DNA from 4 places in the Tatumella terrea genome. Region 4 is predicted to be linked to each of the others. Evidence: predicted binding sites of a transcription regulator. Region 4 holds the regulator's gene; each other region holds the start of a gene.
What was found. Region 4 encodes PurR, which represses purine synthesis genes. Its sites were predicted from a motif close to CANGCAAACGTTTGCNTG; they were not measured.
Positions count from the first base shown of each region.

Region 1: the regulator PurR is predicted to act here: its motif matches at 1,462-1,479, upstream of gcvT (glycine cleavage system aminomethyltransferase GcvT).
Region 2: the regulator PurR is predicted to act here: its motif matches at 1,598-1,615, upstream of purE (5-(carboxyamino)imidazole ribonucleotide mutase).
Region 3: the regulator PurR is predicted to act here: its motif matches at 1,054-1,071, upstream of guaD (guanine deaminase).

Region 1 is NZ_BAAAFX010000013.1:179,352-182,506, forward strand. Features, by position in the region: gene ABD035_RS08960 (hypothetical protein) at 41-283, opposite strand; gene ABD035_RS08965 (GNAT family N-acetyltransferase) at 496-936, shown strand; gene gcvT (glycine cleavage system aminomethyltransferase GcvT) at 1,549-2,643, shown strand; gene gcvH (glycine cleavage system protein GcvH) at 2,668-3,051, shown strand; gene gcvP (aminomethyl-transferring glycine dehydrogenase) at 3,154-3,155, shown strand, end outside.
Region 2 is NZ_BAAAFX010000017.1:25,947-29,101, forward strand. Features, by position in the region: gene purK (5-(carboxyamino)imidazole ribonucleotide synthase) at 1-999, opposite strand, end outside; gene purE (5-(carboxyamino)imidazole ribonucleotide mutase) at 996-1,508, opposite strand; gene lpxH (UDP-2,3-diacylglucosamine diphosphatase) at 1,644-2,360, opposite strand; gene ppiB (peptidylprolyl isomerase B) at 2,360-2,854, opposite strand; gene cysS (cysteine--tRNA ligase) at 3,077-3,155, shown strand, end outside.
Region 3 is NZ_BAAAFX010000026.1:4,090-7,244, reverse strand. Features, by position in the region: gene ydfG (bifunctional NADP-dependent 3-hydroxy acid dehydrogenase/3-hydroxypropionate dehydrogenase YdfG) at 104-853, opposite strand; gene guaD (guanine deaminase) at 1,275-2,618, shown strand; gene xdhA (xanthine dehydrogenase small subunit) at 2,602-3,155, shown strand, end outside.
Region 4 is NZ_BAAAFX010000006.1:279,009-282,163, reverse strand. Features, by position in the region: gene ABD035_RS04330 (C40 family peptidase) at 88-885, shown strand; gene cydH (cytochrome bd-I oxidase subunit CydH) at 1,004-1,093, opposite strand; gene purR (HTH-type transcriptional repressor PurR) at 1,363-2,388, shown strand; gene punR (DNA-binding transcriptional activator PunR) at 2,398-3,155, opposite strand, start outside.

The DNA.
Region 1 (3,155 bases), on a different contig from region 4:
GCAATCCGGCGGTTTACCGGGGAAGGCCGCCTGGCTGCAGTTATTTCAGAATGGCGGTCAGAAGACTACTGAATACGGACCCGGTGATAAACGCGTGCTCCGTGGTGACTGTCTGCTGGCTCAGGTCTGCCAGTCTGCGGAGTGCGCTCTCCGCATCCATGGCATTCACTTCTTCAAAGCATTTCTGCCAGCCTTCCGCGGCCAGTTGCGCGGATTTTTCCACATCCTGCCTGTCTGTGGCGGCGATGTGGTTACCCTTTTTGAAAAAACAGAACTCCGGCATGGTTTCCCCCGCGAACAATGGTGTCGTCAGAAATAACATAGCTAATGTGGACTGATTTTGTACAGTGCCGTCTTTCAGTTATGTCAGAGACAGGGGCTGAACGGAACCCGTACGCTTTTCCGGCTAACCCGTCTGTCATTCCCCGAAAGCAGATATACAAGCGGTATTCCGGTGGTTATTCTGACTTATCACAAAAAGAAAGAGAGGGCAGAATGACGGTTCGTATACGCGAGGTTCAGGCCGGGGATTACGACGCCTGGATGACACTGTGGCAGCAATATCTGGCCTTTGCCGGCAGTGAGCTTGATCAGTCGGTGACCTTATCGACCTGGGAAAGAGCACTGTCGCCAGACTCTTCACTGATGTGCAGGGTGGCGGAGACAGATAAGCAGATTATCGGGTTTGCTATCTTTGTTTTACATGAAGGAGCCTGGTATACGCAGCCTTTGTGTTATCTGGAAGATCTCTTTGTGGACGAGACCATGCGGGGGCTGGGTGCGGGTAAAGCGCTGATCGAAGCCATCCGTGACGAAGCTAAAGAAAAATCCTGGGCGAAAGTTTACTGGATAACCCGTGAGTCCAATCCGGCAAGAAAGCTCTACGACAGGCTGGCTGAACTGGGCGATTTTGTTCGTTACAGTATCAGTCTGTAAACTGCACCCTGTAAACATACACAGACCGGGCATCTGCCGGACAGAAGAGCGTCTGACCACTGAGTGACCGGTCTGTTATGACCCCGATGCCGTTGTCCCGGGCCGGGCCGGGGAAGAACAGACTAGTGATCGTCCGGCGATAAGCGGAATACCTCTTTATGATAGCGTTCCGGCATAACCATGGGGCATTTCCCGCGAGAACAGCTTCCTGTCATTCAGTCGCGGGACAACAGGTCGTGTTGCACCACTTTTGAACCTCATTTGATTTATTCTAATTCGACGTCCTCCTTTGCCATACTTTTTCTAATCCTTAGCAAAAACACGGTCATTAATTTGTCACCGGCATTCGCCGGTCAGTTGTCTTTAAATTCTGCTCTAAGGAGTGTCTGACGGTGATTTGTTCAGGGAACCGTCGGTTATCTGGTGTTTTTTGCTGCAGAAGGTTCTGCACCATCAGGGGGCATCACGGTTTTTTGCCATTATTTTGCTTATGGTGAAGTACCGAATTCGGTGGTAAGTTTTTCACAGGGTATCGTTTGCGCCCGGGGTTTTAACCCCGGAACACGTAAATCACCACCGGTAAACCTCTCACTTTTCGACAGGACGACGGTTATGACTCAGCACACCCCCTTATTTGAACAGCATCAGGCCTGTGGTGCCAGGATGGTCGATTTCCATGGCTGGATGATGCCGCTGCATTATGGCTCGCAGATCGATGAGCATCTGGCGGTGCGGCAGGATGCCGGAATGTTTGACGTCTCCCACATGACGATCGTGGATCTGCACGGTGCCCGGACCCGTGAGTTTCTTCGTTATCTGCTGGCCAATGATGTCGCACGGCTGACACACCCCGGCAAAGCGCTCTATACCGCCATGCTGAATGCCTCCGGCGGCGTGATTGATGATTTGATCGTTTACTTTCTGACAGAGGATCACTTCCGGCTGGTGGTCAACTCTGCGACCCGCGAAAAAGATCTAGCCTGGATCAGCTCTCATGCGGTGCCTTTTGGTGTCACCTTACAGGAACGCAGCGAACTGGCGTTAATTGCCGTTCAGGGGCCTCATGCTCAGCAAAAAGTACAGGGCCTGCTGACAGAGAGCCAGCGGCAGGACACTGAAGGGCTGGCACCGTTCTTCGGTGTACAGAGCGGAGAGTGGTTTATTGCTACCACCGGTTATACCGGTGAGTCGGGTTATGAAATAGCGCTACCGGCAGAACAGGCACCTGATCTGTGGCGGCGTCTGCAGGAGGCCGGTGTCAGGCCTGCCGGGCTGGGTGCCCGTGACACACTGAGGCTGGAAGCCGGGATGAATCTCTACGGGCAGGATATGGATGAGGGCGTCTCGCCGCTGGCCGCCAATATGGGCTGGACCATTGTCTGGCAGCCGGAAGACAGACAGTTTATTGGCCGTGAGGCCCTGGAAGCGCAGCGTGAGCGGGGGACCGAAAAACTGGTCGGTCTGGTGCTGAAAGAAAAAGGCGTCCTGCGTCACGCGCAACCGGTGCTGTTTACCGATACCGATGGCGTCCGTCAGCAGGGCATTATCACCAGTGGATCGTTTTCACCGACCCTGGGCGTCAGCATTGCCCTTGCCCGCGTGCCCGCTTCCATCGGCGACAGTGCCGTGGTACAGATAAGACAGCGCGAAATGCCGGTTACCGTCTGCAAACCGGTGTTCGTTCGTGCTGGTAAACCTTTGGTATAACAATAATTTCAGGAGATAACCCGAATGAGCAATGTTCCGGCTGAATTAAAATACCGCGAGAGTCATGAATGGGTGCGTCAGGAAGCTGACGGCAGCGTTACCGTCGGGATCACCGAACATGCGCAGGAATTACTGGGCGATATGGTGTTTGTTGACCTGCCGGATGTCGGCGCTCAGGTCACCCAGGGAGAAGATTGTGCGGTAGCTGAGTCCGTGAAGGCCGCTTCTGATATTTATGCACCGCTCAGCGGTGAAGTGATTGCGATTAATGAGGCGCTGGGTGAGCACCCGGAACTGGTGAACAGCGCGCCTTATGAGAACGGCTGGCTGTTTAAACTGAAACCAGCCAGCGACAGTCAGCAGGGACTGCTGGATGCGGAAGCCTATACCGCGTCTATCGGCGAATAAACGCCCTCCGGTGACCGGCAGAATACTGCCGGTGCCCTCTGCCAGAGCAGGAACTCTGCGTCCTGCTATTTATCTTCCCGCCTGATTCAGGATGCAAAGCGAAT
Region 2 (3,155 bases), on a different contig from region 4:
CTGTAATTCCTGTTGCAAGCGGTCGGGATGAGTGTCGGTCAGGTTCAGGTGGCCCAGCTTACGGCCCGGACGAACCTCTTTGTCGTACCAGTGCAGATGGACCAGAGGATGTGACAGCCACCGGGTATCCAGTTCGCAACCTATCAGGTTAACCATCACCGACGGCGCGAAGACCACCGGTTCGGGCAGGGGCAGACCGGTGATTGCCCGCAGATGTAACGCAAACTGGCTGATCGAAGCACCGTTCTGTGTCCAGTGACCGCTGTTATGAACCCGCGGGGCCAGTTCGTTAATTAACAGGCCTTCAGGAGTAATAAAACATTCCATCGCCATCACACCGACATAGTCCAGTTCCTGCATAATCGCTGTCAGCATCGACTCGGCCTGGCGCTGCTGTGCGGCATCCGGCTCAGGCAGGGCAACACTACACATCAGAATACCGTTATGGTGCAGGTTATGGGTCAGGGGATAAAAGACCAGCGTGCCGTCATGACCACGGGCACCGACCAGGGAAACCTCACCGGAAAAATCTATGCCCTGTTCCACGATACATTCGCCATAGCACTCTTCCGGCAGCGTCTGACAATCGCTCTCCCGCAGTCGCCACTGGCCGCGGCCATCATAGCCCCCGGTCCGGCGTTTCACGATGGCCAGGTCACCCAGGCGCTGAAAAACCTCCGGCCACTGTGCTGCATCGCTCAGCAGTTGCCACGGGGCCGTCGCCAGGCCTAACTGATCGAGCAGTTGCTTCTGGGTCAGACGGTCGGCCAGTCGCGGAAAAATATCCCGGTTAACAAACGCCGGATGACTGGCCAGGGCCTGTGTCAGCGGGGTTTCCGGCCAGCGTTCGATTTCGGCGGTGATCACGCTCTCGCGGATAGGCAGGCTTTCCGGTTCTGCATCAATACCGACAGGGTAGACAGCAATTCCCAGCGGCTCCCCGGCCTGGCGTAGCATCCGTCCCAGTTGTCCGTTACCTAATACGCAAACCGGTTTCATGCGTCTTCCTCCCGTGGGTCCGGATGGTTCAGCACCGCTTCACTTTGCTGCGTCCGCCAGTCGGACAGACGCTGCGTCAGTCCGGCATCGTTAACGGCCAGAATTTGCGCGGCCAGCAGAGCGGCGTTGGCGGCACCGGCTTTACCGATCGCCAGCGTCCCGACCGGGATCCCGCGCGGCATCTGCACGATAGAATACAGGCTATCGACACCGCTGAGCGCTGCGCTCTGTACCGGGACCCCCAGTACCGGCACCAGAGTTTTGGCCGCCAGCATACCTGGCAGGTGTGCTGCACCGCCGGCACCGGCAATAATCACATGAAAGCCCTGCTGCTGTGCATTCTCAGCAAAGCTGAACAATTTATCCGGGGTGCGGTGTGCAGACACCACTTCCACGTGGTGCGCAAGATCCAGTTCGTTAAGAATTTCTGCAGCATACTGCATCGTAGCCCAGTCACTTTTAGAACCCATAATGATAGCGATACGGGCCGGGGCAGTATTCGACGACATGCGGTCAACTCCTGTGAGTAGATAAAAAACCTGAAGGCGGACAGGTATTACACCTTGAGAAGGGCGTGAGAATAGCATGAGTCGGGAAGAAGGAAAACGGTTGCGTCGTGACACAACCGGACAAAATAGCCTGATTTACCAGGGGAAAGCGATGAGGCTGACCCCGTCTGCATCCAGCTGGATCATAGAACCTTCCTGATGCCAGGCACCGAGGACGGCCCGCTCTGCGGGGTGATCACTGACAGTGAGACGATGAATGGCCGGACGGTGGGTATGACCATGGATCAATAGTGAGGCCTGGTAACGTTCCATCACGGCTTCGACGGCCTGTTGATTCACATCCATGATTTGCTGGCTTTTGGTCTGATTGGCCTGCTGACTGTCATTACGCAACCGGACGGCGACTTTCTGGCGCAGCCACAACGGCAGCCTCAGAAACAGGCGCTGCAGCCAGGGCTGATGAACTTTCTCGCGAAAGCGCAGGTAACCGGCATCATCGGTGCAGAGGGTATCACCATGCATAATCAGAACGCGGTGACCATAGAGTTCCAGTAACTGTTCTTCGGGGAGTAACTGCATACCGCAGCGGGCAGCAAACTTTTTCCCCAGTAAGAAGTCGCGGTTACCGTGGATAAACCAGACCGGGATCGTCAGGGCAGAGAGCGCCTCAGCGACCTGTTGGTGCAGCGGGTTCGGGTCATCATCGCCGATCCAGCTTTCAAACAGATCGCCCAGGATATACAGGGCTTCACAGGCTGTGGCTTCACGCTGTAAAAAACGCAGAAAACCGGCAGTAATTGCCGGTTCCTGCTGACACAGATGCAAATCTGCAATAAAAAGTGTCCGCGACATTACTCGCTGATGGTCACTTTCTGAATGACAACGTCTTCTTTAGGGACGTCCTGGTGCATACCGCTACGGCCGGTAGAAACTGCTTTGATTTTCTCAACCACATCCATACCTTCGACCACTTCGGCGAAGACACAGTAGCCCCAGCCCTGAACGCTTTCATCACGGAAGTTCAGGAAGTCATTATCTGCAACGTTGATGAAGAACTGTGCTGTGGCAGAGTGCGGTGCAGAAGTACGTGCCATTGCCAGTGTACCGCGGGTGTTCTTCAGACCATTGCTGGCTTCGTTACGGATTTCAGCGTTGGTTGATTTCTGCTTCATCCCTGGCTCAAAACCGCCCCCCTGGATCATGAAGCCATTGATGACGCGATGGAAAATGGTGTTGTCATAAAACCCTTCACGGCAGTAGGTCAGAAAGTTTTCTACGGTAGCCGGGGCTTTATCATCGAAGGTTTTAATGACGATATCACCAAAATTAGTCTGGAAAGTGACCATAATTTCATCCTGTCATGGTTGTTGTGCAGTATTTCAGCCTTTTCTGTGATTCAGAAAGGGCATTGACGATGGCACCTTATACCATAAATTTGAGGTATACGGCAGTAGGGGAAGTGGGCCTCCGGTTACCGGGCTTGCTTTACGTCGCAGTCCCGTGAAAAATACGGCACAATAACCCGAGTTATCGCACACGCAGAACACACGCAGAAACGGAAGAGTTAAATGCTAAAAATCTATAACACTCAGAGCAGACAAAAAGAGGAATTTAAACCTATTCATGCCGGGAAAATTGGCATGTACG
Region 3 (3,155 bases), on a different contig from region 4:
CACGGACAGCCGGCCTTAGCTGTACCTGCTTCCGTCAGTATAACATTTGAACGGCCTGACCTGCCAGCCTCTGTCCGGAGCGGTGAGCGGGGACACGGGTCACTCAGCCATTCTTTATCACTTTCAGTCCACCATAGGCCTGGCAGACCGGCATCATTTCCAGGGTATTAATGTTGACATGGGCCGGCAGGGTAGACACCCAGTAAACAGATTCGGTCACATCTTCGGCTGTCAGCGGCTGTGTCCCGTCATAGACAGAACTGGCTTTGCTGTCATCTCCTTTAAAGCGGACATTTGAAAACTCAGTACCGCCGACCAGCCCTGGTTCGATATTGGTGACCCGTACCGCCGTGCCCTGCAGGTCGGTACGCAGATTGAGACTGAACTGACGGACAAAGGCCTTCGTGGCGCCGTAGACGTTGCCGCCCATATAAGGCCAGTTACCGGCTGTAGACCCGATATTAATCACGTGACCTTTATTACGGGCTACCATACCCGGTAATACGGCCCGGGTCATAAATACCAGACCTTTGGCATTGGTATCTATCATGGTTTCCCAGTCGTCAGTACTGGCATTCTGTGCCGGTTCTATGCCCAGCGCCAGCCCGGCATTATTGACCAGAATATCGATAGCCTGCCATGCCTCGGGTAATTCGCTCAGGGCGTTATCGATAGCGTCTTTGTCGCGGACATCCAGCCGGAGGGGATACAGACTATCGCCGTGAGTGTCTTTCAGTTGCTGCAGGCGGTCGGCCCGACGTCCGGTGGCAATCACTTTATGTCCGTTTTCGATAAAACGACGGGTAATAGCTTCACCAAATCCTGCTGTCGCGCCTGTCACCAAAATAATCATGTTTTATTCCTTTTATTTTCCTGAGATGTCCCCTAAACATAGCATTGAAAACTGACACATGCCTATCGCTTATCAATGGCAGCGGGTGGCGGTTATCTGCGCATCAGCCATGCGCTCTTTCGTTGTGCACCGGCAACCCCGCTGCACTCTGACAGTGCAGCGGGGTTGCCGGTAACCGTGCTTCACCGGGAATGATTATCAACGCAACCGGTTGCCGGATAAATGCAACCGGTTGCTTTTATTTCAACCCGTAAAACGGCATGCTCCGGAAACCATTCGGGCATAAACAGGTTAACTTGTTGAAAATGAATAACTTTTCAATAAAAAATACTCTGGCATGTTACTTGCAATAGTATCCTGATAACGGATGGGTTATCAGCCGATTTCGGGAAAGAGACCGGAAAGGAGACGGGAAACTATGATGTCAAAAAAACGCCTGCAGGGATTCCGTGCCGCATTTATCCATTATGCGGGAGTGGCTCACCACAGTGATGAAATTGCAGGGCAATTACGTTATCTGCCCGATGGCTTGCTATTAATTGCCGACGGGAAGGTCGTTTCGCTGGCTCCCTGGACCGGCAGGGAGGATGTGCCGGAAGGCTGCGTGTTTACCGACTATCAGGGTCGGCTGATTATGCCCGGCTTTATCGATACCCATATTCACTATCCACAGACAGAGATGATTGCCGCGTACGGGGAACAACTGCTGGAGTGGCTGGAACAGTATACCTTTCCGGTGGAAAGCAAGTACGGAGACAGTGAGTATGCCAGTGCGATGGCGGCCTTTTTTATCCGTCAGCTTTTCAGTCATGGCACGACCACTGCGCTGGTCTTTGCCTCTGTGCATCCGGAATCTGTAGATGCGCTCTTCCGGGAAGCTCAGAAGTACGCCATGCGTATTATTGCCGGTAAAGTCATGATGGACAGGCATGTGCCCGCGGCTTTACAGGAAGATCCGGCCGAAAGCGCCCGGCAGACCCGTGAACTGATCGAACGCTGGCATGGAAAAGGGCGGCTGGGTTACGCCATCACCCCGAGATTTGTTCCTACCTCCTCACCGGCACTGATGGAACAGGCGGGCGACCTGCGCCGTGAATATCCGGATGTCTGGATGCAGACCCATCTGAGTGAAAATTTACGGGAGATTGAGTGGGTCAGTGAGCTTTACCCGGAACATGACAGTTACCTCGGCGTCTATGACCATTACCGGCTGACAGGGAAACGCAGCGTCTTTGCACACTGTATTCATCTGCAGGATCAGGAATGGACGTGTCTGGAACAGACCGGCTCTTCCGTAGCTTTCTGTCCGTCTTCTAATCTGTTCCTCGGCAGCGGTCTGTTTAAGTTGTCTGCAGCGAAGGCGAGGAAAATTCCGGTCGGGATCGGTACCGATGTCGGTGCCGGAACCAGTTTTAGTCTGCTGCGTACACTGGGGGATGCCTATAAGGTGCAGCAATTACAGAGCTATAAACTGAATGCCTGCGAAGCTTTTTATCATGCCACGCTCGGCGGCGCTCATGCGCTGGACCTGGATAATGTTATCGGTAACTTCGCACCGGGGAAAGAAGCTGACTTTATTGTGGTTGACCTGAAGGCCACACCGCTGCAGAAACTGCGCTGTGCCGGAAGTCAGGATATTACGGATCAGCTTTTTGTCCTGATGACACTGGGGGACGAACGTAATATCACCCATACCTGGGTTAACGGCGAATGTGTCTGGGCGCAGGGTGAGACACAGGAGAATGACCATGCAATTTTTGCTTAATCAGCAGCTGATTACGGTCAGTCATCTGGACCCGAATATGACGGTGCTGAATTATCTGCGGGAAGAGAAACAGCGGTGCGGTACCAAAGAGGGCTGTGCCTCGGGCGACTGTGGTGCCTGTACGGTGGTGGTGGCTTCACTGGAAGAGGATGAACTGAAGTATCAGACGGTGAACAGTTGCCTGACACTGGTCAGTGCCTTACACGGCAAACAACTGATCACCGTGGAAGACCTGCAGGAGGGACAGCAGCTTCACCCCGTACAGCAGGCCATGGTCGATAACCATGCCTCTCAGTGCGGTTTCTGTACCCCGGGCTTTGTGATGTCCCTGTTTGCCCTGATGAAACACAAGGGTCCCGGCGGACATACAGAGACAGAACAGGCGCTGGCCGGTAACCTCTGCCGCTGTACCGGCTATCGCCCAATCCTGCAGGCCGCCAGTGATATTATGCGTCAGGGGACGGGGCAGGATCAGTTTCTGCGTCAGCAGGCGCTGACGAAAAAACAGCTCAATGCGATACAGACACCGGAAATACA
Region 4 (3,155 bases):
ATGCATTTGGGGCTGGCTGAAAGGTCAGATGTTATTTTTTAAATATGTTCTCTCTTTCCGGGACATTTAACCTGTAACCTGACAACTATGCGTTTACTTATCACGCTTTTTATTCTTGCTGTTGCACAGCTGTTTTTTAACGTCGCCGAAGCTGCGCCACGTTCTGCTATTAATGTCTCTCATCATAAAGCGACACGGAAAAATGTTACCGAAGATATGCGAAGAAAGCGCAGACCGGTGAAAGCCACCAGCTCACGGCATAAAACGCGTCAGCCCCTTAGCCACCGTGTAAAAGCCTTAGCCAGCCATCGCAAACTCAGAGAACATCCTGCCCGTGAAGAGCAACACCGCACCGCAGAACATCACCGTATTGAAAAGAAAGTTTACGGACGTCATCGCCCCGTTGCCCGTAAATCGAACGCCCGCCCGTCAGAGAAACTGACCGCTATTCGTATGAGCAGTACGCACCGCATGCGTTATCAGAAAGCCCGTCAAACCGCCATGGTTAAACTGATGGACCAGCTAGGTAAACCCTATCAGTGGGGAGGCTCTTCGCCCCATACCGGTTTCGATTGCAGCGGACTGGTCTATTACGCCTATAAAGATTTGGTGAATTACCGGATCCCGCGTACCGCTAACGAAATGTTCCACCTGCGCGATGCCGCGCCGATCAAACGTAATCAGTTAGAAAAAGGCGACCTGGTGTTCTTCCATATTCATGGCCGTGAAAAGGCCGACCATGTCGGTGTCTACCTGGGTAACGGTAAATTTATTCAGTCCCCGCGTACCGGCAAAGACATACAGATCAGTGCCCTGAGCAACGAATACTGGCAGAGCCACTACATTGGTGCCCGCCGCGTGATGACCCCGACGACGGTACGCTAATTCAGCACCGGTTACCGGTCCTTCCGACAGAGGAAGCATAAAAAAGCCTGAACACTGTTCAGGCTTTTTTATTTACCGTCGCGGGACAGAAATACCCTCCCGGGGCCGGATGCATCCGTTAATGCATAATTGCAGTAAAACTGAATGCACAAATCATCAGTAATGCGACAACCGTGGTGGTCAGTGCCAGTTTAAGATCAGTATCCATTCGCTCCCCCTTATAAGCACAACAATTGTGTGGACATTATTATAATTACCATACTGTTGCGCAAAAATCTCGTTTTATTGGCGTGACCTTGCTAGAATTGCCGCCCTTCGTTGCGCAACGATGATGCGTGCTGAAATTTCGAGCGCGATTATCGTCCCGTCACAGGTCAATCGTCCCCCCTACATTACGAACGATTGCCTGAGTTCGGGCAAACGCAAACGATTAACTCGGCCAGCACAGAATAATGATAAACCCGGAGTAAGTATTGAATGGCAACTATTAAAGATGTGGCGAAACGCGCAGGGGTTTCCACCACTACCGTTTCACATGTCATTAATCAGACCCGCTTTGTTGCGGAAGACACCTGCAAGGCTGTCCGGGAGGCAATTAATGAATTGCATTATTCCCCGAGTGCCGTCGCCAGAAGTCTTAAAGTGAATAACACCCGGACCATAGGACTGCTGTCGACGTCCCTGGAAGCCCCCTATTTTGCAGAGATCATCGAAGTTATCGAGAAAAAATGTTTCGAGAACGGTTATACCCTGATCCTCGGAAATGCCGATAATGATCTGAAAAAACAGCGTGCTTACCTGTCGATGATGGCCCAGAAACGGGTGGATGGTCTGCTGGTGATGTGTGCGGAGTATCCGCAGGACTTACTGGATATGCTGGAACAGAGCCGCAATATTCCGATGGTGGTCATGGACTGGGGCGTTTCCCGCGGGGATTTTACCGATACCATTCTGGACAACGCTTTCCAGGGCGGATATATGGCCGGACGCTATCTGATCGAACGGGGTCACCGTGATATCGGCTGTATCCCGGGGCAGATGGAACGCAACACCGGAGGCGGACGCCTGTCTGGCTTCCTGAAAGCATTACAGGAAGCCGGTATCACCCTGCGTGACGAATGGCTGGTACAGGGCGATTTTGAACCGGAGTCCGGCTATCAGGCCATGCAGCAGCTGCTTGCGCAACCCCAACTGCCGACCGCGGTGTTCTGCGGCGGCGATATTATGGCGATGGGTGCCATCTGTGCTGCCGATGAACAGGGATTACGCGTCCCGCAGGATATATCGATCATCGGCTATGATAACGTGCGCAATTCACGTTACTTCACCCCGGCGCTGACCACTATCCATCAGCCGAAAAGTGAACTGGGTGAAAAGGCACTGGATATGTTGCTGGACCGCATCGTCAATAAACGCGAGGAGCCTCAGACCATTGAGGTCAATCCACGGCTGATTGAGCGCCGTTCGGTGACGGATGGGCCTTTTGTCGATTATCGTCGCTAAGCGCCACGTTTATTCCCTCAGCCACTCCTGATTCAGTGTGTCAGTATCCCCGAGGTAGTCGAGGATCCAGCGTAAGGCCGGTGAGCTACGTTCCCCGGCCCAACTGACGCAACAGGGGCTTTCCGGAAACGGGGCGGGTAACTGTAATTCTCTGGCCTCGCCGTGGGATAACAGCGGCCTGGCCAGATGGCCCGGCACCATGGCGACACACAACCCAGCCCTGACGCAGTCGAGACCGGTTTGCCAGTCCGGCACCGGCATACGTCGCTGATTATCCAGTGACCAGGTGATACGTCGGGGTAAGGCCCTGGACGTATCTTCCAGCATCAGTGAGGGCCAGGCGCGCAATTTCTCTTCTCCCGGCGGCCCCCCTGTCGCCAGAGGGTGATCGGCACTGACAATACAACGCCAGTTCAGGTGCCCCATATCCCGGAAGTCAAACCGCCCGGTCACCGGCACGGCACGGGTTGCACCAATAGCCATATCCACCCTGCCATCGGCCAGCGCATCCCATACACCATTAAACACTTCTTCACTGATGTGCAATTCAATATCCGGAAAATGGCGATAAAAGTCAGTCACCAGTTGCTGCATACGTTGCGGTTTAACAATCCTGTCCACGGCGATACTGACCTGTCCACGCCAGCCGTTCGCCAGTTGCTGACACTGACGACGGGTAGATTGCATTTTTTTGATAACCCCCCGGCTTTCACGGATAAAATGTTCCCCGGCCGGGGTGAGGATCACATCCCGGTGATGGCGCTCAA